DNA from 3 places in the Oceanidesulfovibrio marinus genome. Region 3 is predicted to be linked to each of the others. Evidence: riboswitches for the same ligand, from Rfam matches in the RefSeq annotation. Region 3 holds a riboswitch; each other region holds the start of a gene.
What was found. Region 3 has a riboswitch for cobalamin ahead of E8L03_RS07765 (sirohydrochlorin cobaltochelatase). Riboswitches for the same ligand answer to the same signal wherever they lie in the genome.
Positions count from the first base shown of each region.

Region 1: linked by a shared signal. The riboswitch ahead of E8L03_RS12885 (ribonucleoside triphosphate reductase) and the one ahead of E8L03_RS07765 (sirohydrochlorin cobaltochelatase) in region 3 are both predicted to bind cobalamin.
Region 2: linked by a shared signal. The riboswitch ahead of metE (5-methyltetrahydropteroyltriglutamate--homocysteine S-methyltransferase) and the one ahead of E8L03_RS07765 (sirohydrochlorin cobaltochelatase) in region 3 are both predicted to bind cobalamin.

Region 1 is NZ_CP039543.1:2,918,125-2,925,156, forward strand. It holds gene E8L03_RS12875 (DUF362 domain-containing protein) at 1-24, shown strand, start outside; gene E8L03_RS12880 (anaerobic ribonucleoside-triphosphate reductase activating protein) at 204-941, opposite strand; gene E8L03_RS12885 (ribonucleoside triphosphate reductase) at 938-3,130, opposite strand; cobalamin riboswitch at 3,267-3,473, opposite strand; gene E8L03_RS12890 (glycerol dehydrogenase) at 4,069-5,175, opposite strand; gene dctP (TRAP transporter substrate-binding protein DctP) at 5,266-6,327, opposite strand; gene E8L03_RS12900 (TRAP transporter large permease) at 6,324-7,032, opposite strand, start outside.
Region 2 is NZ_CP039543.1:4,419,958-4,426,989, forward strand. It holds gene E8L03_RS19360 (MlaD family protein) at 12-578, opposite strand; gene E8L03_RS19365 (aminotransferase class I/II-fold pyridoxal phosphate-dependent enzyme) at 665-1,831, shown strand; cobalamin riboswitch at 2,104-2,294, shown strand; gene metE (5-methyltetrahydropteroyltriglutamate--homocysteine S-methyltransferase) at 2,498-4,786, shown strand; gene E8L03_RS19375 (hypothetical protein) at 4,809-5,159, shown strand; gene hypF (carbamoyltransferase HypF) at 5,277-7,032, opposite strand, start outside.
Region 3 is NZ_CP039543.1:1,721,500-1,728,531, reverse strand. It holds gene E8L03_RS07775 (ABC transporter ATP-binding protein) at 1-855, opposite strand; gene E8L03_RS07780 (ABC transporter substrate-binding protein) at 1-8, opposite strand, end outside; gene E8L03_RS07770 (FecCD family ABC transporter permease) at 852-1,928, opposite strand; gene E8L03_RS07765 (sirohydrochlorin cobaltochelatase) at 1,959-2,795, opposite strand; cobalamin riboswitch at 3,014-3,209, opposite strand; gene E8L03_RS07760 (DMT family transporter) at 3,302-4,195, shown strand; gene E8L03_RS07755 (NfeD family protein) at 4,296-4,760, shown strand; gene E8L03_RS07750 (SPFH domain-containing protein) at 4,757-5,689, shown strand; gene E8L03_RS07745 (tetratricopeptide repeat protein) at 5,696-7,032, shown strand, end outside.

The sequences.
Region 1 (7,032 bases), 1.2 Mb from region 3:
TATGAGCTGATCGTGGTCAAATAGAACGAAAACCGACGTCCTTGGGCATATCCTGTATGGGCACATACCGGCATGCCTGGGACGTTGCGACTTGCAGCGAACTCTCCCTCTCCTCCGGCAGGGGGAGAGTTGCTGTTATGATAGCCTGAATCCTAAGACTGTTGGATTAGACAGCCTGCCGGGCCTGACAGGCCGGCGCGGGCCTAGGCCCGGACCACCAGCCGCGCTCCAGCTCCCAGAGCCTGCCGCAGCAGCGCCGCAAGCTGCTCGGATACATGCGCGCGGTCGGACGCAGCCAGGCGCTCATCGGCGCAGCCATCCGGCTGGAAGGCCTGCAGCGCCCATGTAAGCTGACCTGCCGCCCTTGGCAGGGCGGCGATTTCTCCAGCCACCTCACACAGCTCCTCTTCGGAAAGCAGCGACGGATGCCACGTGGTGCGCAGCTCGAAAGGAATGCCCGCCTCCTGCAGCATGGCCAGGCTTTCCCAGGCCTTGTCCGCGCTCTCCGGTGCGCCTGTAATGCGCGCATAGACCGGGCGGGGAGCCTTCAGGTCGAACCCGACCCAGCCGCACAGGGGCAGCACGCGCGCCAGGGCCCGGGGCGTCATGCCGCTGGTGTGCAGCCCCACCTCGAAGCCCAGGTCGCGTACATGGCGCATGGAGTCTTCCAGGCCCGGTTGGAGCAGTGGCTCGCCGCCCGAGAACACCACGGCGTCCAGCAGGCCCTGCCGGGATTCAAGCCAGCGCAGGACCTCCGACCAGGGGCGTTCCCCTTCGCCGAATGGCCTCAGGACCGCATTGTGGCAGTAGGGGCAACGCCAGGTGCAGCCCTGGCAAAAGACCACGGCGGCCAGCTTTTCCGGCCAATCCGCCGTGCTCAGGGGGGTGAGGCCGCCCACGACCAGGTCGGCGGCCCCACTTTCAAGGTTCAAAGACGTCACGCGGGCACCGCGTTATCGTGCGCAGGCTCGCTGAAGCACACGCGCTCGTCGTACTCGCCCTTCTTGCCTATGTTGAAGGCCGAGCGCGGCCGGTAGTAGCCCATGACGCGGGTCCAGACCTCGCACGCCTGATCGCGGCCTTCGCCCGCACAGGTGGGGCAGGTCTCGTGCTCGCCCGCGAGGTAGCCGTGGCTGGGGCACACGGAGAAGGTCGGCGTCACCGTAATGTAGGGCAGAGCGAAGCGCGAGAGGGACCGGCGCACCAGCTCCTTGCAGGCGGCCGAGCTGGAAACGCGCTCACCCATGTACAGGTGCAGCACCGTGCCGCCGGTGTATTTGCGCTGCAGCTCCTCCTGCCGGGCCAGCGCCTCGAAGGGGTCGTCCGTGAAGTTCACGGGCAGCTGGGAGGAGTTGGTGTAGTACGGCTGTTCCTTGGTGCCTGCCTGCAGGATGTCCGGGAAGCGGCGGCGGTCCTCCTTGGCGAAGCGGTACGTCGTGCCCTCCGCCGGGGTGGCTTCCAGGTTGTACAGATGCCCGGTCTCCTCCTGGAACTCCGTCATGCGCGTCCGCACGTGGTCCAGGAAGCGCACGGCAAAGGCATAGCCGTCGTCCGTGGTGATGTCCTCCCGGTCGTCCGTGAAGTTACGGATCATCTCGTTGATGCCGTTGACGCCGATGGTGTTGAAGTGGTTGCGGAGCGAGCCCAGGTAGCGCTTGGTGTAGGGGAAGAGCCCGGCGTCCATGCGCGACTGGATCTCCTTGCGCTTGATCTCAAGGCTCGTGCGCGCGGTCTCCAGCAAGGCGTCCAGGCGGGCGAACAGTGCGCGCTCATCCCCGCGGAGAAGGTAGCCCAGGCGCGCGCAGTTGATGGTGACCACGCCCAGCGACCCGGTCTGCTCCGCGCTGCCGAAGAGCCCATTGCCGCGCTTCAGCAGCTCGCGCAGGTCCAGCTGCAGACGGCAGCACATGGAGCGCACCATGTTGGGCTCCAGGTCCGAGTTCACGAAGTTCTGGAAGTACGGCAGGCCGTACTTGGCGGTCATCTCGAAGAGCAGGTCCACGTTGGGGTTGTCCCAGGGAAAATCCTTGGTGATGTTGTACGTGGGGATGGGAAAGGTGAACACCCGGCCCTTTGCGTCTCCCGCGGTCATGACCTCGATGTAGGCGCGGTTGATCATGTCCATCTCGGCCTGCAGCTCGCCGTAGGTGAAGGGCATCTCCTCCCCGCCGATGACCGGATGCTGCTCGACGAGATCCTCCGGGCAGGTCCAGTCGAAGGTGAGGTTGGTGAAAGGCGTCTGCGTGCCCCAGCGCGATGGCACGTTCAGGTTGTAAATGAGCTCCTGGATGCACTGGCGCACCTCTTCGTAGGCGAGCTTGTCCTTGCGCAGGAAGGGAGCCATATAGGTATCGAAAGAGCTGAAGGCCTGCGCGCCCGCCCATTCGTTCTGCAACGTTCCAAGAAAGTTCACGATCTGGCCCACGGCGCTGGAGAGGTGCTTGGGAGGTTTGGCCTCCACCTTGCCGGGCACGTTGTTCAGGCCCTCGGTCAGAAGCGTCCGCAGGGACCAGCCCGCGCAGTAGCCGGAGAGCATATCCAGGTCGTGGATGTGCATGTCGCCCTCGCGGTGCGCCCGGCCCACCTCCGGCGGGTACACGTGGTTCAGCCAGTAGTTGGCCGTCACCTTGCCGGAGACGTTCAGTATGAGCCCGCCGAGCGAGTATCCCTGGTTGGCGTTGGCGTTGACCCGCCAATCCTGCCGGTCCAGGTACTCGTTCATGCTTGACGCCACGTCCACCACGGTCTTCCTGTCCTGGCGGAGCTTGGCGCGCTGCTCGCGGTACACGCTGTAGGCGCGCATGGTCCTGAAATGATTGGCTGAGATAAGGGCCTGCTCCACCGTGTCCTGGATGTTTTCAATATCCGGCACACGGCCCGAGAAGCGATGCGACAGGACCTTCACCACCTGTGCGGTGAGCAGGCCGGCCTCGGCGTCGTCGAATTCGTCCGTAGCCGCGCCCGCACGGCGGATGGCCGAGCGGATCTTATCGACATTGAAATCGATGACCTCGCCGCTACGCTTGCGCACCTGGACCGGCGGCGCAATGGGTCGCAGGGGCGTGAGTATGGCGGCGGGAGCAGCCTGATCTGGAAGAGGTTCAGTGAGGCGTTGGACGTTCTGGGACATTATGATCTCCGACTGCTGAAGGTTTTAGCGATGACGCGGGGGTCAGCGCCTGCAGCCGGAGAACATGGAACATGTTCCCTTTCGATCTGCCGCACGGCCCTCCCACGAGGCTCACGCGTCAAACCGCCGGGACGCTCGGTCCTGACGGGAGCGGGCAGGTCTTCGGACTTGCGGGCGTGTGCGGCATGCTCGCCGCCTTCCTCGCCCCCCGACTTCCCGGCATGCTCGCCAGTGTCTCACTGTGGGGGCTCGTTCCCGTTCACCGCTGCGGGGCAGCTCCGGATTCGCACCGGATTCCCTTTTCACCCGGACTGGTCCGGGCACCTGCTCTGGTCATTTTTTAGAGCTGGCGGACTGCAAAGTCAAATCGCGCCTGCCACATAAGAGATTGGTTTATTTATAGAAAATGCCAGAAAGTGACAGCACTGCAAGCTGACAATGGGTTGAAATTACGGAATTAACCGAGCCAATTTGGCTGACAGGAAAAAATTCTAGAAAAAATCTCAACGAATCGTTCCTGCCTCGGATGGAGGCTCTGCCGGAAGCTCCGCGACGGCACGGCGAGCACCTTCTGGCAGGTGTTCGACTCATATGGATGTGCTGGACGCTTCCACCCCTCAAAAGAATCTCGGATCATCGAGGCGGCGCGGGAAAAGCCCCTGCTGCGCCATGAAAAAGAGGGTGCCGTGAAACACGGTCACCCTGTTAAATGTCATGGCCAAGGGACAGAATCGAGCTACCGACGCAGGGGCTTTCAGCCCGCGTTCATATGGTGGGTGGGGAACCTTCGACTTCGACAACACCGGACGACCGCATTCCACTTGTGACGGCGGCAAGCCGATGTATCTATATCAAAACCCCAGGCCAGAGGGGCGCCCTGTCTGACCTAGCCCGGGAAGGCGGCGCAGCCCGTCACCATATTTCCACCGCACCGCCGCTCAGCTGTCCGAGGAGCCGGCTCTATAGGCCGCTACGAATTTATTCGCCTGCGTTATGGCCTCTTCAACACTCTCGATCGTCACCGGGATGGACATATTGTGGATGCGGCTTTTCGGGCGGAGCACAAACGTTGCCGTCTTGCGAAGCTGTTCTGCATCCGGTTCGGGTATGCCCAGGTCTTTCAGTGATGCCGGCAGACCCACCGCGGTGTAGAAGTCCAGCATATCCTTCATGAACGCGTCGTCTCGTTTTTCCAGCATGAACTGGGCGATCAGCCCCAACGCGACCTCCTCGCCGTGCAACACGCCCTTGGCTCCCGGCAAATCCGCCAGGGCCATGCCGATGGCGTGCGCGGCGGCCACACCGCAGCCTTCAAAGCCAAGCCCGCTCAAAAGCGTGTTGGCCTCGACGACCTTCTCGACAGCCTCGCTGACGCGCTGCTCCCGCACGTGGCGAACCGCCTCCGGAGCATATTTGCGTACGATCGTATAGCAGGCGTCGGCAAGACAGATGGCGGCCTCGGTCGGTCTGGCGCCGAAGAAGTTATCGCAACCGGAAGCGACACACTGATCTGCCTCGAACTTCGTGACCAGCGCATCCGCAATGCCTGCTATGAAAAACCGGACAGGCGCGCGGGCTACAATCCCTGTATCGACCAGCACCGCATCCGGATTGTTTTCCAGAAACCGCGGTCCGATGAAGGTGCCGTCGTCGTTGTAGGTGATGGCAAGCCTGCCGGTGGCGGAGTCGTTGGACGCGATTGTCGGCACGATGATCACGTGGATGCCGGTTTCGATCTTCACGGCCTTGGCGGTATCGATGGCCTTGCCGCCGCCAAAGCCGAGAACGCAGTCGCAGCCTTCGTCCCGGGCTTTTTGTGACGCGCTTTCGATAGCAGCAGGAGAGCATTCGCCGCCAAAGTCCACAAACAGCGGCGTAATGTCCTCTCGCTTCAAGGCCTGAACAAGCGCCTCTTCATAAAGACTCCTGACAAACGCATCGGCGACAACCAGGGGCTTTTTACCGAACGGCCGGACATACTCTCCAATGTTATCAAGTAGTCCGTCCCCCAGCTTGTACACCAGCGGAAAACCCATCGCTTTCATCTCAAAAAACCTCCGTCCCAAAAGTAACGGGGCGCCACGCTGACGCCCCGCCACTCATAGAGACACATTATAGACGTTACACAACCAGTGTCACTGATTGTTTACTTTCGCTTGTGCTTCTTCCACGGCGCTGAGCATGATCTTCAACCATTTGTCGCCATACTTTTCGACGTACCAGTCCTCCATATGCTGCCTGGCGCCGAGGAACGTCTCCCGGTCCGCGGCCGTGGGCTCGTAGATCTCGCCGCCCGCGGCGATAAAGTCCTCGTTGGCGCTGGCTTCCGTCTCTGCATTGAACTTGGTCTGCTCTGCGGCGGCTGCGGTGAACCCGTCCAGCACGACCTTCTGCAGGTTCTCGGGCAGGCTCTTCAGCCAGCTGTCGCTGACAAAGTAGTAGCCAAAGAGGAAGGTGTGGCGATCCAGGATCAGGTGCTTGATGCTCTCGTAAAACTTGTTGGACATGACGTCCGGCGTGCCGTTCTTGGTGCCGTCGACAACGCCGGTGGCCAGCGCCGTATACAGCTCGCCCCAGGCGACAGGCGTTGCCGAGGCGCCGAGGCTCTTGACGAACTCCTGCTGCAACGAAGAGCTGATGGTCCTGATCTTCAGTCCTTTCAGATCGTCAGCCGTATGGATTGCCTTGTCCGTGGTGAAGAATGAACGCCAGCGGCCGCCGTCGCTGACTGCGGTCAGCCTGACATTGGGCAGCTGTTCAAGGATCGCATCGCGCATCTTGTCGGTGAAGGACCCTGCCATGAATGCGTAGGCCACCTCGTCATTGGGCAGGACATACTGCAGATCCACAACACTCAGCTCCGGGATGAACGGAGTCACGCCGCCGATGGAAACGTGAGCCGATTCCAGAACACCGGCGTTCACCTGCTCCATTACCTCTTGATAATTGCCGAGCTGGTTGCCGGGAAAGATCTGAACCTCGATCGCGCCATCCGACTTTTCCTCGATGTACTTTTTGAGGGAGGTCGACCCGACGTAATCGTCGTTGTTCATTGTGGCCGGACCCGCATGGGCAATCTTCAGGGTGAAGTCCGCCGCAGCCGCCGGGTTGGCCATCAGCCCGACCATAACCACAAACGCGACGATACACATGGTGAGCTTCATCATGCACTCCTTCTTTGAAAGGTTGTTTGTCATACAGGAAATCCCAACAATCTTGGCAGAGTAAGCGATATCACCGGGCAGAACGTTATCAGAATCAGAACGAGGCCCTGGATTAGGTAGAAAGGCAGCATCTCGCGAACGATTGTCTCGACCTTGACGCCCGACACGGCGGAAGAGGCGAACAGCGCCAAACCAAACGGCGGTGTCGCCAACCCCATGGTCAGGTTGAGGCACATGATCACGGCGAAATGGACCGGGTTGATGCCCAGACCCAGCATGGTCGGTCCCAGGATCGGCCCCAGGATCAAAATCGCTGGTCCCGCATCGAGAAACATGCCTGTAATCAGCAACAGCACATTGGCGACAATCAGGAACACGGCCGCATTGTCGGTCAGGCCGATCACAAGCCGCGCAAGCGATTGTGGCACGCCTGCAATATTCAGCACCCAGCCGAACAGCGAAGCCGAGCCGATCATCAGCAGGATGATCGCTGAGGAACCTGCAGACCGGCGCAATATCTTTGCCAAATCGCCAACCTTCAGCGATCGAATCGCAAGGCTCAGGATGAGCGCGTAGACCACCGCGACCGCAGCAGCCTCGGTGGGGGAAACAATGCCCAGCAGGATGCCGCCCAGAATGATGACCGGGGTAAGGAGCGGAAAAAAGCCCTCGAACGACGCATGGGCGACTTCCCTTGCCGTGGCCCTGCTCTCCTGCTTCGGCAGATTATGCTTCCGG
Region 2 (7,032 bases), 2.1 Mb from region 3:
AGCGTGTTAGGCTACAAAGTCTTGGCGCCGTCGCCGGACGACGGAGGCGTGGGGTTCTCCTGGGAGGGCGGCGGCGCACTGTCCGGACCAAGGAGCCTGCTGAACGCGTCGAGCATCTCGTCCACGCCCTGTTTGAGAAGGTTCTGGGCGCGCCAGGCCACATACTTGTCGTACGAAGAGAAGCCCGGAAACATCAGCGTGTCCGCTTTGGTGTCCAGCGGGCCGGAGTCCGGAATTGGCTCGGCCACCAGCACGGGGGACGCACCGTTGCGGTCCACATAGAAGATGGTCATCCGGCGCAGGTTGTCCAGTCGGCCCTTTTCTATGCAGAGCTTGAGCACAGGCTGATTGTCAGGCAAGAGGTCTTTGGAACGCACCTCGCCGATTTTCACTCCGCCGAGCATGACCGGCGCCGGTATAGGAAGGTCCATGGCCTGGTCCATGGTCACCTGTACCTCTCGCGAGAGAAGCGGCATGCACATGGACCCGACGCCCACCTCGTCGCACGCGGCAATGCCCAGCGCGAAGATCGCGGCTCCAACAATGGCGGCGAGGCGGATGAAGATTCGGTTGGCCATGAAGAATCTCCTTTATGCATGTCGCGGAGCCTCAGCCCCGCACAAAGATCGAAGTGAAGCGGATTCGTTCCGCACAGGGAACGTCCATGACTATTCTGTACAGCAATTTACCGCCGGATGCCAAGGCCGGGAAACAGCAGGCGCTCGCGCCCCACGGCGGCAGGCTACTCGCCGTCTTGCGCCGCCGCGGCGTCTCACCCGACGCAATCGTTGACTTTTCCAACAACACGGATGTGCTGGCCGAGTCGCTGACAGACCGGCTCATCAAAACCATCGCCCCCGAGCTCCGTCACTATCCTGAAACAGAAGCGCCCGCGCTCACGGCGGCGCTGGCCGCACATGAGGGCGTGGACCCCTCGCAGATCCTGCCCACCCACGGCGCGGCCGAGGCCATTCTTGTGCTGCTGGCCGGACTGCGGCCGCGCCGGCTGCTCCTGGTGGGGCCCATCTTTTCGGAGTACGCGCGCACGGCCAACGCTCTGGGCATCTCCGTAGAGATCGAACCTCTGGACCCGGACGAGGACTTCGGTCTCACCGAAAGGGCCGTGACCTCCATTCTGGAGCGCATTGCCCAGACCAATGCGGACGCCGTGATCCTCTGTTCGCCCAACAACCCCACCGGCCAAGTGTACGAGCGCCTGCCTGAGCTGGCGGCCGGCCTGACCAACACGACTCTGCTGCTGGACCAGGCCTATCGCGACATAGCCATGGACGACGATGGCCGGTCCGCGACTGTGGCGCGCTATACCGATCTGGCCGCGGCGGCCGGCGATGGCGTGGGCGTGGCCTGCATCGGCTCTCTGACCAAGACCTTTGCCTGTCCGGGCCTGCGGCTGGGCTACGTGGTGGGAGATGCGGCGCTGGTGGATTGCGCGACCGGGATCAAGCCGCCGTGGTCGGTCACGGCACTGGCGCAGGAGGCCGGGACGTTCTTTCTGGAGCACAAGGCCGAGTACAACGCGACCCGTGCGCCGCTGCCCGGACTGCGGCGGGAGCTTGCTGCGGCAATCAGCGCACTTCCCGGCGTGGCGCGGGTGCTGCCCTCCATGACCAACTTCCTGTGCGTGCGCCTGCGCGAGGGGCTGCGACCTGGCGACGTGGCCCACGCACTGGAGGACAGGCTCGTCCTCGTGCGCGACTGCGATGACATTACAGGCATGGCGCCGGGCTTTCTGCGCATTCAGGTGCGCACGGCGGAGGACAACACGAGGTTGATTGCAGCGCTAGGCGAGGTGTCGCGATCCCTCGTGTAGGTCCTGCCAATGCCCGCACTGAAAGTTTCTTTAGTTGAAAAGTTTAGGAAGGGAGAGCGCGGGAGGGAGAACCCTTTTTTAGAGCATCTTAGCCTTAAGCAGGCTTAGATGCTCTTATGCATTTATCAGGAACAATTAGTAATTGTTTCTGATGAGAGTCTTGCCTCAAGACGAAAATGCGCAAAAGGCATCCCCCTCGCATTGCTTTTCTTCTATGCCCTGCACGCGCCGGGTGAAGTGTTTGACAAGGGCGGAGCCATCTCCCATACTCCGCCACATATTGGAACTCCGGGAAACGGAAGACGGTGAGAGTCCGTCGCAGACGCGCTGCTGTGTTCGGGATCAGCGCCTGAGGGAGACTCCACTGGATGCGTACACGCATCCGGGAAGGAGCCCCGAATCGGCCGGGCCATACAGAGCCCACCCCGTAAGCCAGAAGACGTCTCGGAGATTTTCGCAGGCACGCCTCGCGCCATGGGCTGCTGACGCCGAATCCGACACGATATCGTGATCCTCCGGGACGGCGTTGCACGACATACACAGCCCATTCTCGAACTCGGGAATGGGCTTTTTCATGAGAAAGCCCGTGTCGCCGGGTGCGATTGCCTGCCAACACTTCTACTGCGCGCGCGAAACCGCGCATGCCCCCATGGGCAAGGAGAAAGCATGCAGACGCATTTGTTGGGATTTTCCCGCATGGGAAAACAGCGGGAGTTGAAACGGGCTCTGGAGCAGTACTGGAAAGGCGACATCGAGGGCGACGCCCTCCTCGCCACGGCCCGGGAGCTGCGGATCAGACATTGGACACTGCAACGCGACGCCGGCATCGAGCTGCTGCCGGTGGGCGATTTTTCCTTCTACGATCATATTCTGGACATGACCGCCGCCCTGGGCGCCGTGCCGGAACGGTACGGCACGGCGGGCGAGGCCGTCGATCTGGACGCCTACTTCCACATGGCCCGCGGCGGGCAGGGCGTTCCGGCCATGGAGATGTCCAAGTGGTTCGACACCAACTATCATTACATCGTGCCGGAGCTCGCGCCGGATCAGCGTTTCCATGTCGATGCAGACAGGCTGCTCGCCCAGATCGAGGAGGCCGGCGAGCTCGGGGCTCCGCTCAAAGCCGTGCTTCCCGGTCCCGTCACCTACTGCGTGCTGGCCAAGTCCACCACGCCGGACTTCAACCGTTTCGAGCTGCTTCCTGTCATCCTACAGGCGTATGAAGAGCTCCTGGCCCAGCTCGGCGAACGCTGCGAGTTGATTCAGCTGGACGAGCCAGTCCTGGCGCAGGATCTGCCAGCGGAGGTCAAAGGCGCGTTCAAGACGGCCTATGCCTCGCTTCTGAAGGCCGCGAGCCCGGCCAAGGTGATGCTTGCCACATACTTCGGCTCCATTGCGCACAACCTGGGCGAGCTCAATGGGCTCTCTTTCGACGCCTTGCATGTCGATCTGGTGCGCGCACCCGAGCAGCTCGACGCCGTGCTGAAGGCGCTGCCGGAACAAGCGCGCTTGTCCCTGGGCGTGGTGGACGGCCGGAACATCTGGCGGGTGGACGCCGGCAAGGCGCTGGATCTGATCCAACACGCCCGGAACGCCGTGGGCATGGACCGGCTGATGCTCGCGCCGTCGTGCTCGCTGCTCCATGTGCCCGTGGACCTGGAGGACGAGATCGCGCTGTCCGAAACGATCAAGCGCTGGATGGCCTTTGGGGTGCAGAAGTGCCGCGAAGTCGCCATGCTCGCGGCCACTGTACAGGGGACACAGGGGGCGCAAGGAGTGGATGTGGCCGATTGGCTCGAAGAAAACCGTGCGGCCTGGACCTCCCGCCGGTCCGACGAGACATTGCACCGCAAGGATGTGCGTTCGCGCATCGATGCGCTCACCCCCACGATGTACGCACGGCCGGTGCCGTATGCCGAGCGCAGCCTGGAGCAGCGGGAACGGCTCGGGTTGCCCCTGCTGCCCACCACGACCATCGGCTCCTTCCCCCAGACGGCGGAGATCCGCGCAACGCGGCGGGACTACAAGCGCGGCGACCTGGATATGGAAAAGTACACGGAGCGTATGCGCGACTGTATCCGAGATGTGGTGAGCCGCCAGGAAGAGCTCGGTCTGGATGTGCTCGTGCACGGCGAACCGGAGCGCAACGACATGGTGGAGTACTTCGGCGAGCAGCTCGATGGTTTCTGCTTCACCCAGAACGGCTGGGTGCAGAGCTACGGCTCCCGCTGCGTCAAACCGCCCGTCATCTACGGCGACGTTGCCCGTGCCAAGCCCATGACCGTGGCCTGGAGCAAGTTCGCCCAGTCGCTTACGGACAAGCCCATGAAAGGAATGCTGACCGGGCCGGTGACCATCCTGTGCTGGAGCTTTGTGCGCGACGACCAGCCCCGGAGCGAGACGTGCCGGCAGATCGCCTTGGCCATCCGCGACGAGGTCGCCGATCTGGAGCAGGCGGGCCTGCCCATCATCCAGGTGGACGAGCCGGCCCTGCGAGAGGGCGCGCCCCTGCGTGAATCCGCCTGGGACGAGTACTTCCGCTGGGCCGTGGACTGCTTCCGCCTGGCAGCCAACGGCGCGGCCCCGGAAACGCAGGTCCACACCCACATGTGCTACTGCGACTTCAACGACATCATCGAGCACATCGCAGCCATGGACGCCGACGTCATCAGCCTGGAGGCCAGCCGCAGCCGCATGGAGCTGCTCGAAGCGTTCCGGCTGTTCAACTATCCCAACGAGGTCGGTCCGGGCATCTACGACATCCACAGCCCGCGCGTGCCCAGCGTGGACGAGATGGCCGACCTGCTGCGCCGCGCGGCCAGGGTGTTGCCTGTGGAACGGCTCTGGGCGAACCCGGATTGCGGCCTCAAGACGCGCGGTTGGGAAGAGACCACGGCCTCTTTGCGCAACATGGTGGAGGCGGCGCGGATCGTGCGCGCCGAGCTCCAGACGTAAACCAGAAAGATGTGGTTTAATAATGGCTTACTACCAAAAGAAAGCGCAGGTTGAGGCGCTGCTCCTGGAGATGAACCCGCCGCCACCGGTGCGGCGGTACTTCCAGGTCGTCAAGGAAGTGTATGCGCACGAGCGCTTCGAGCTGACGCTTTCGCTGTGCGAAGCCTTTGTCCTGTCCGTGCTGCCGTGCGGGCAGGGCACAGGCGTCCTGATGCGCTCCGCGACAGTGGCCAATGCGCGGGCGGCAACGTCGTTCGCCGAGAAGGAGACAGCCACGCTGGATGCCATCTGCACCGCCGTGGCGCTGGCTCTGGTCTTCGGCGTGTCGTTTTCTCCGGTACATACGTTGGGGCTTTCGGGCGGGCATTCGTAAGCGCAGCCGCTATATACACCGCACACCCCTGAAACTTTTTTTCAATGAAAAAGTTTTGAAAGGGGGAGCGCGAGGGGGATGCCTTTTTCAAAAGGCATCCCCCTCGCATTGCTTTTCTTATCCGTTCTTCACCAGCAGGAGCCGGCCCCAGGCGGCCTGGCCCAGGGCAATGCAACCGTCGTTGGGCGGGACAAAGCCATGGACCAGGGGGATGAGGCCGCGGTCGGCCAGAGCTTTGGGCAGGGCCAGGGCAAGGGTGCGGTTCTGGAACACGCCGCCGGATAGCGCCACGTGCTCCAGGCCGAGGCGGCCCGTATGGTGGGCGGCCCAGTCGGCCAGACCCCGGATAAGCCCGAGGTGGAAGCGGCGGCTGATCACGCCGGCGGAGACGCCGGCCTCCCAATCTTGATGCGCCTCGGCAAAGAGGGCGAGGGTGTCGAGGTTGCCGTCGCCGGACACGGCGCAGGGGTAGGCGACGGTCTCGGCCATATCCTGCGCGCCTTCCAGGCGGATGGCGGCCTGCCCCTCGTAGCTGGCGGTGTTAGCCAGGCCGAGCATGGCGGCCACGCCGTCAAAGAGTCGGCCGCAGCTGGTGGTGATCGGCGCGTTGATTTTCTTGTCGAGCATCTGCGGCAGCATCCGGCTCATGGGGCCGAACGTATCGAGCCACGGCCACGGCCGGTTGCCGGGCTCGGTGATGCCCAGGGCGTGGAGCATGCTCTGGGCGATGCGCCAGGGCTCCTTCACGGCGGCGTCGCCGCCAGGGAGCAGGATGGGCGAGAAGTGCGCGACGCGTTCGTGGGTCAGGGCCTCGGTATCGACGAACAGGGCTTCCCCGCCCCAAAGGGTCCCGTCCTCTCCAAGGCCGGTGCCGTCCAGAGCCAGGCCCAGGGCCGCGCCGCGGAAACGGTGCTCGGCCAGCACAGCGTGGATGTGTGCCACGTGGTGTTGCAGGCCGTGCGCGGGCAGGCCGGACTCCTCCACGGCCCAGCGCGTGGCCAGGAAGTTGGGGTGCAGATCGTGCACCACGATGGCTGGAGAGACCTGGAGGATGGCGGCGAGATGGGTTATAATCTCGCGAAAGAAACCCATGGTCTCAAGGTTCTCCAAATCGCCGATGTGCTGGCTGAGAAATGCCTGCGAGCCTTTGGTGAGGCAAATCGTGTTCTTGAGTTCCGGACCCACGCCGAGCACCGTGGGCACGCCGTCCGTGCGGTCATCAAGATTCTGGATGTCCACGGGCGAGGGTGTGTAGCCGCGCGCCCGGCGGAAGTAGATGAGCGGCGGGCCAGGCTCGGCCGCGTCTTTGGGCATGCCGAGGGCGTCGTCAGGCGTGAGCGGCATGACCACCGAATCGTCGGTGCGGATGAGGATGTCGCGGTCGTGCAGCAGGAAGCAGTCCGCAATGTCCGCCAGCCGGGACAGGGCCTCGCGGTTGCCCAGGGCGATGGGCTCGTCCGAGAGGTTGCCCGAGGTCATGACCAGGGCCGGATGGGAGCCGCCGCCGGCCTCGCGCAGGTAGCGGAAGAGCACATGGTGCAGCGGCGTGTACGGCAGCATGACGCCCACCAGATCGGTGTCCGTGGCGATGGAGGCGGCGAGAGCCTTGCCCCCAGCGGGACCGGATGCGCGCGGCAGCAGGGCGATGGGCCGGACCGGGCCGGTGAGCAGCCGGGCGGCGGACTCGTCGATGAAGACATAGGCGGCAGCGGCCTCGATGTCCGGAACCATGACCGCGAGCGGCTTGTGCGGGCGGTGCTTGCGCTCGCGCAGGAGCTGGACCGCAGATTCGTTGGTGGCGTCGCAGGCCAGGTGGAATCCGCCCAGGCCCTTGATCGCCGCGATGGTCCCGGCCGCGAGACGGCGGGCGACC
Region 3 (7,032 bases):
CTAGTCATTATTTGGTACCAGACAGCATTGGGGCGCGCCGGTTACCGGGTGCGGGAACACGGTGAGCTTTGCGCCGTAGATTTCGGTCAGATGGGTCTCGGTAAAGACCTCAGCCGTGGGGCCGTCCAGCACAATGTGGCCTTCCTTGAGGAAGACGAGGCGGGAGCAGTAGAGCGCGGCGAGGTTGAGGTCATGGATGGCGGAGACCACGGTGGCGCCGGCGCGGTGCCGGGCGCGGAGCAGATCGTGGATGTGCAGCTTGTGCGCTACGTCCAGGCCGGAGGCTGCCTCGTCCAGCAGGAGCACGGCGTCTTCCTGCGGGCACTGGGCAAAGGCGCGGGCAATGGCCGTGCGTTGCAGCTCGCCCCCGGAAAGGCCGCCGGCAGAGCGCTCCGCCAGGTGCATGGTCCCGGTCTCGCGCATGGCCGTCTCGGCCGCGGCGTGATCGTTTTCGCCGTATCGCGCCAGGAACGAGAGGTGCGGGTAGCGGCCCATGAGCACGAACTCGCGTACGGTGAGGTCGTGGCTCGGCTCGATGTGCTGGGGCACGGCCGCGATGCGCCGGGCGCGCTCCTTGGCCGGCATGGCGTGCACGTCGTCCCCGTCCAGAAGCACGCGGCCGGACTCCGGGGCGAGCACGCCGGAGAGGGCCAGGAGCAGGGTGGTCTTGCCGGAGCCGTTGGGGCCCAGCAGGCCGACCATCTCGCCGCGGCCAACCTCGAGGTCGATATCGGAGAGCACGGCGCGACGGCCGTAGCCGCAATGCAGCTTTTCCACCCGGATCATCGGGTCGGGCATCGAAGTATCCACATGACGGTTCGTGGAGTTGTCCAGGATATTAGACGGGCGGCTCATGCGTTCTCCCTTCTGGCGCGGCGGGCCAGGAGTACGCAGAAAAAGGGGCCGCCGAACAGCGCAGTGACAACGCCTACGGGCAACTCCGCGCCGCCGGGCAGCACGATGCGCGCGAGCACGTCCGACCAGAGGAGCAGCAGACCGCCTACAAGTGCGGAGACCGCGAGCAAAGGCCGGTGCGCACCGCCGATGGCCAGGCGCACCAGATGCGGCACTACCAGGCCCACAAAGCCGATGATACCCGAGACCGCCACGGCCGCCGCGGCGGCGAAGCTGGCCCCGAACAGCAGCAGCATGCGCGAGCGGTCCACGTTGACGCCGAGCTGACTGGCCTGGGTGTCGCCCAATGCCAGGATGTCCAATTCCTTGGACAGCAGGAAGACCACGGCCGTGCCGATGGCAGCGTACGGCGCGAAGAGCAGTACGTGCGCCCAACCCCGTCCCTGAAAGCTGCCCATGATCCAGAAGACGATGGCGCTGACCGCCTCCTCGTCCAAAGATTTCACGAATGCGATGCACGCCGAGAGAAATGTGGTGACCACGATGCCGGCCAGGACCAGGGTCTCGCGGCGGAACGGGCCGGCCAGGCGGCCCAGCATGAGCACAACGAGCAGCGCGCAAAGGCTGCCGGCAAGGGCGGCCAGAGGCAAGGCCGTGAGGCCGGAGCCGGCCAGCAGCGAGCCGGTAAGGCCGATGTGGATGGCGATGGCTGCGCCGAAGGCGCCGCCACTGGATACGCCCAGGGTGAAGGGGTCGGCCAGCGGGTTGCGCAGCACGCCCTGGTACGCAGCGCCGGCTACGGCGAGCACAGCGCCGGCAAGCCAGGCAAGCACCGCGCGGGAAAGGCGGATGTCCAACACGACCACACGCGCCGTGTCATCGACGCCGTGGGCGCCGGTCAGCACGTCCCAGACCGTGGACAGCGGCACGTGGAACGGCCCCATGGTGCAGGCGGCCAGGAAGGACAATACGCTGAGCAGAAGAGCGGCGACGCCCAGAACGAGCCCGCGCGAGGAAGCGCCACGGATGGGCGAGCTCCTGTCGCGCGAGCTATGTGTTCCGGGATTACTCATGTTGATTCCAGCGTGCGAGCGCCTGGCGTATTACTCGAAGTGGCTGAACGCACCCTTGAGGTGCTCTATCCAGATATCCACGATGGGGTCCACCTCGGCCGTGCCGCGCAGTACGGGAATGGGCTTGAAGCCCTGCTCGGTGAGCACGGACTTCCAGGAGTCGGGCTCGTCCCCGGCCATGTCGTTGCGGGCGTGGTCGCCGGCCACGGACATGAAGGGTACGAGGTACGCGGTTTTCAGGTCTTTGGCTTTCAACCCGGCGATCACGTCATCCAGGGTGGGGTGGCCTTCCACCGTGCCCACGAAGACGTTGGGGTCGCGCTTGCTCAGGTAGTACTGCAGGGCAGCGTAGTACACGTCCGCCGGATGGTGGGTGCCGTGGCCCATGAGGACCACGGCCTCGTCCGCCTTGCGCTCCTTGGGCAGGGTGGCGATAATCGCGTCCGCAACCTCGGCCATGTCTGCCGACGTCGAAAGGAGCGGATATCCGACCAGAATCCGTTTCATACCCTTGGGCATGGTTGCGAACGCGTGGGCAGTCTCCACCAGGCCGTGGTACTCCTGGCCGGGGATGGTGTGCAGGGACTGCACGGCCACGTGGGTGAAGCCGTCGGCCATCATCTTGGCCAGGGCCTCGGCCGGGGAGGGCAGCTCCTCGCCGGTTTCCTTGGCCACCTTGGTGCGGATGATGTGCGAGGTGTAGGCCCAGCGGACCTCCACGTCCGGGAAGGCGGCTTTGACCTTGGCGTCGATGTTGTCGAAGGCTGGGCGCGCCTCGGGCACGGAGGTGCCGAAGGCCACCAGCAGGATGCCTTTCTTCTCGGGCTTTGATTTGCCATGGCCGGCCATGGCGGGCGAAACCGCCATAAGCATAAGGCACAGAGCACAGGCCAACACAAGCCAGACAGGTCGGGGGCGCCGACGAGGGACGGCAGATACGGACGACATAGGGTTCCTCCGGATGGGAATCCGGGACTCGTTGGGGCTGCAAACGAAAAAACCCTCTCCCCGAATACACGGGAGAGGGCCGATCCGTTTTTCGTGCCCGGGGAGATCGCGGCCGGCAAGAGTCCCGTTGCCGTTGCGAAGTCTTCCATGTCCAGGCAGGTCTTCCGGCTCGCTGCGCACCGGCCCGGCCTTCCCGGAGAAACTCCCCAGTGGCGCGTGCTGGGACGGCGCAATGCTGCAGCTTACGGCGGCGGGTCCGCTCCCGACTTTAACGGGATTCCCTATTCTGCCCCTTGCAAACGGCTCGGGGCCACCCGGACAGGAAACCACTACCCTCGGGGGGCACCTCGGTCAACAGGCGGCAAGCGGTTGACAGAACCGGGTGCGGCTGTCAAACCCCGTGAACTTCCGGGGAGAAATATATCATGCAACGTGACACGCTGACTGCCGATCTTCTATTACTACTCACCGCGCTGCTCTGGGGCTTTGCCTTTGCGGTCCAGCGGGTGGGCAACGAGTTTGTGGGACCGTTCACCTACAACGGCATTCGCTTCGCCCTGGGCGCGGCGTCATTGGTGCCGGTCATCCGCTGGTTGGACAAGCGCAAGATCGGCAAGCCCGTGGAAAAGACGCTGGACGTGCCCCTTCCCTTCTGGGGGGCGTCACTTCTGGCCGGGTTCGTTCTCTTCTGCGGCGCAAGCCTGCAGCAGGTGGCGCTGGTGTACACCACGGCCGGCAAGGCCGGATTCATCACCGGGCTGTACGTGGTCATCGTGCCCATCATCGGCCTGTTCCTGGGCCAGCGTGCGGACAAGGGCCACTGGATCGGCGCGACGTGCGCCGTGCTGGGCCTGTACTTTCTTTCCGTCACCAGCTCCTTTTCCCTGGCGCCCGGCGATGGCATGGTGCTGATCGGCGCAGTCTTCTGGGCGATCCACGTGGTGCTGCTCTCCTGGCTGGCTCCGCGGTACGACGCAGTGCGTCTTGCGTGCGGCCAGTTCACTGTTTGCGCAATCCTCCATCTGGTCATCGCCTTTTTTACGGAAACACTCACCTTATCCGGCCTGTACGGTGGCATGTGGCCCATCCTTTACGGCGGCGTCATCTCCGTGGGCGTGGCATTCACCATACAGGTGGTGGCGCAGCGCAGGGCCAACCCGGCCCACGCCGCGGTACTCCTGTCCATGGAGACGGTGTTCGCGGCGCTTGGCGGCTGGATTCTCCTGGGCGAGATGCTCGGCTCGCGCGGGCTTCTGGGCTGCGGGCTGATGTTCGCGGGTATGCTTATCTCGCAGTGGACGGACATGAAAGCGTCATAAGCTTGCCAAGGCGCCTCGGGTATGGAATAGGGAAGCGGGACGGATAATTAGGTTTTTCTCCTGCATCCTCATCCCGGTTTTTATTTCCGGAGGCCCATACATGTCCGCAACCCTCATCTGGTTCCTCGTCGGCGTCGCCTTTGTGGTGGCGGAGCTGCTCATGCCGGGCTTCATCCTGCTTTTTTTCGCCCTGGGCAGCTGGCTCACGGCGGCGGCCATGCTCTTCTTCCCGTCGTTGACCTTGCAATGGCAGATTGCCGGGTTCCTGGCGGCCTCGCTGGCGTTTCTCTTCAGCCTGCGGCGTGTGGCGCTGCGCACCTTTTCCGGCAATCAGAGCTCGCAAGCCGGAGAGGATGCTGATCCCATGGCCGGCCGCAACGCCGTGGTGACCAAGCCCATCCAGCCGGGGCATCCGGGCGAGGTGAAGTGCATGGGCAGTTTCTGGCGCGCCGAGTCCGGCGTGGCAATTGAAGAGGGTGCGACCGTGCGCGTGGCGGGCAAGGCGTCCGCCGACGGCCTGACCCTGGAAGTACATCCCCTTACTTCGGAGGCGAACAAGCCATGAATGAATCCCTGGTGATGGTTGCGATAATAGCCGCCGTCGTCATTATCCTGTTCCTCAAGACGGCGCGGGTGGTACCGCAGAAGTCCGAGTTCGTGGTGGAGCGTCTGGGCAAGTACCACAGCACCTTGGGCGCGGGCTTCCACATCCTCATTCCCTTCCTGGACCGCGTGTCTTACCGCCGCAGCCTGAAGGAAGAGGTCATGGACATCCCCTCGCAGATCTGCATCACGCGGGACAACGTCTCCGTGGAGGTGGACGGCGTGATCTACCTCATGGTCATCGATTCCAAGCTCTCCAGCTACGGCATCGAGAACTACAAAATAGGCGCGACCCAGCTTGCACAGACCTCACTGCGCTCTGCCATCGGCAAGATCGATCTGGACAAGACCTTTGAGGAGCGCGATTCCATCAATCAGCAGGTGGTGGAGGCCGTGGATGAGGCGGCCCAGAACTGGGGTGTGAAGGTGCTGCGCTACGAGATCAAGGATATCACCCCGCCCAACTCGGTGATGGCCGCCATGGAAGGGCAGATGAAGGCCGAGCGCGAGAAGCGCGCCGCCATCTCCATTTCCGAGGGTGACCGCCAGTCGCGCATCAACCGCGCCGAAGGCGCTCGGCAGGAGGCCATAGCCCTGTCCGAAGGCGAGAAGATGAAGCGCATCAACGAGGCCGAAGGCCAAGCCAAGGAGATCGAGCTCTTTGCCGAAGCCACGGCCCAGGGCGTGCGCACCGTGGCCGAAGCCCTGGCCGAACGTGGTGGTCTGGCCGCCGCCAACCTGCGCATTGCCGAGCGCTACATCCAGGAGTTCGGCCATATCGCCAAGGAAGGCAACACCCTGGTCATCCCCTCCGACCTCTCCGACGTCTCGGGCATGGTGGCCTCGCTGACCACGGTGCTGGAGACGGTGAAGCACAAGAAAGGTGAGTAGCAGTCAATGCGGCGTGACGCTGTTTCCTGCGGCGGCATTGCACAATACGAGCGCGAGGGCGTGATGGGAACCAGCAGCCAGGAATGCCGCGACTGTTCGTCCGGGAATGGAGGCGGAGGCAATCTCCCGTTCTACTTGGCGTGCGGCCTGGTCTTGCTGGTCTTCGTCGTCTACGAGAGCGTGTTTGGCGCGTCGTTCATCACTTTTGACGATACGATATATATCTACGACAATGACATAGTGCGGCAGGGCCTGACGGGGGACGGGCTGCTCTGGGCCTTCTCTACACTAGAGACCGGCAACTGGCACCCGCTCGTATGGCTTTCGCACATGGCCATTGTGGAGCTGCTCGGGCTCAACCCCTTCTGGCAACATACTGCGAACATCGTTCTCCATGCGGCCAGCTGTGTCTTGCTCTTTGCGATTCTGTACAGGCTCACCAGCGCCGCATTCCGCAGCTTTGTTGTCGCTGCGCTTCTCGCTGTCCATCCGCTGCACGTAGAGTCCGTGGCCTGGATATCGGAGCGCAAGGATGTGCTGAGCATGCTGTTCGCGCTCCTGTCCGTGTATGCGTATGCGTTGTATGCGCAGGCAGCGGACAGGGATCGACGGCGATGGCTGCTCGCGTCTCTGCTGTTCTTCGTGCTGGGATTGATGTCCAAGGCGATGCTCGTCTCGCTGCCGTTGCTGCTTCTGCTGCTGGACTACTGGCCGCTCCGGCGGTTCGGGAGCGGCACGTCTGGCAGGTGGGCTGCGGTATGGACCCTGGTCAAGGAAAAGTGCCTGTTCTTTGCCGCGTCAGGCGTGTTTTGCGGCGTCGCCTACTTTGCGCAGGCGCATTCCGATTCGGTCTCGTCCCTGGAGAGGGTCGGGGCCGGCTATCGAATGGCCAACGTGCTCGTGTCGTACGTGGCGTATCTGTATAAGCTTGTCGCGCCATTCGACCTGGGCGTGCTGTACCCGCTGCGGCCGGTCATTCCCAAATGGCATGTGCTCCTGGCCGGCCTGTTGCTGCTGGCAATCACGGCCGGCGTAGTCAAGCTGGCCGCGCGAAACCGGTTCCTGGCCATGGGCTGGTTCTGGTATCTCATCGCCATGCTCCCGGTCATCGGCATCGTGCAGATCGGCAGGCAGTCCATGGCCGACAGATACGCGTACATTCCATTCATCGGGCTCTACATCGCCATTGTCTGGGGGGTATGCGCCCTGGCCGGCAGGTTCCGGTTCTTCAGGAACCGCGCGGTCGGGTACGCCGTCATGGCGGTGGTCATCGCCTACTTCGGTGTGACAGCGCATGCGCAGGCTGCACTATGGAAGAACTCGGGAACCCTTTTCGGGCACAC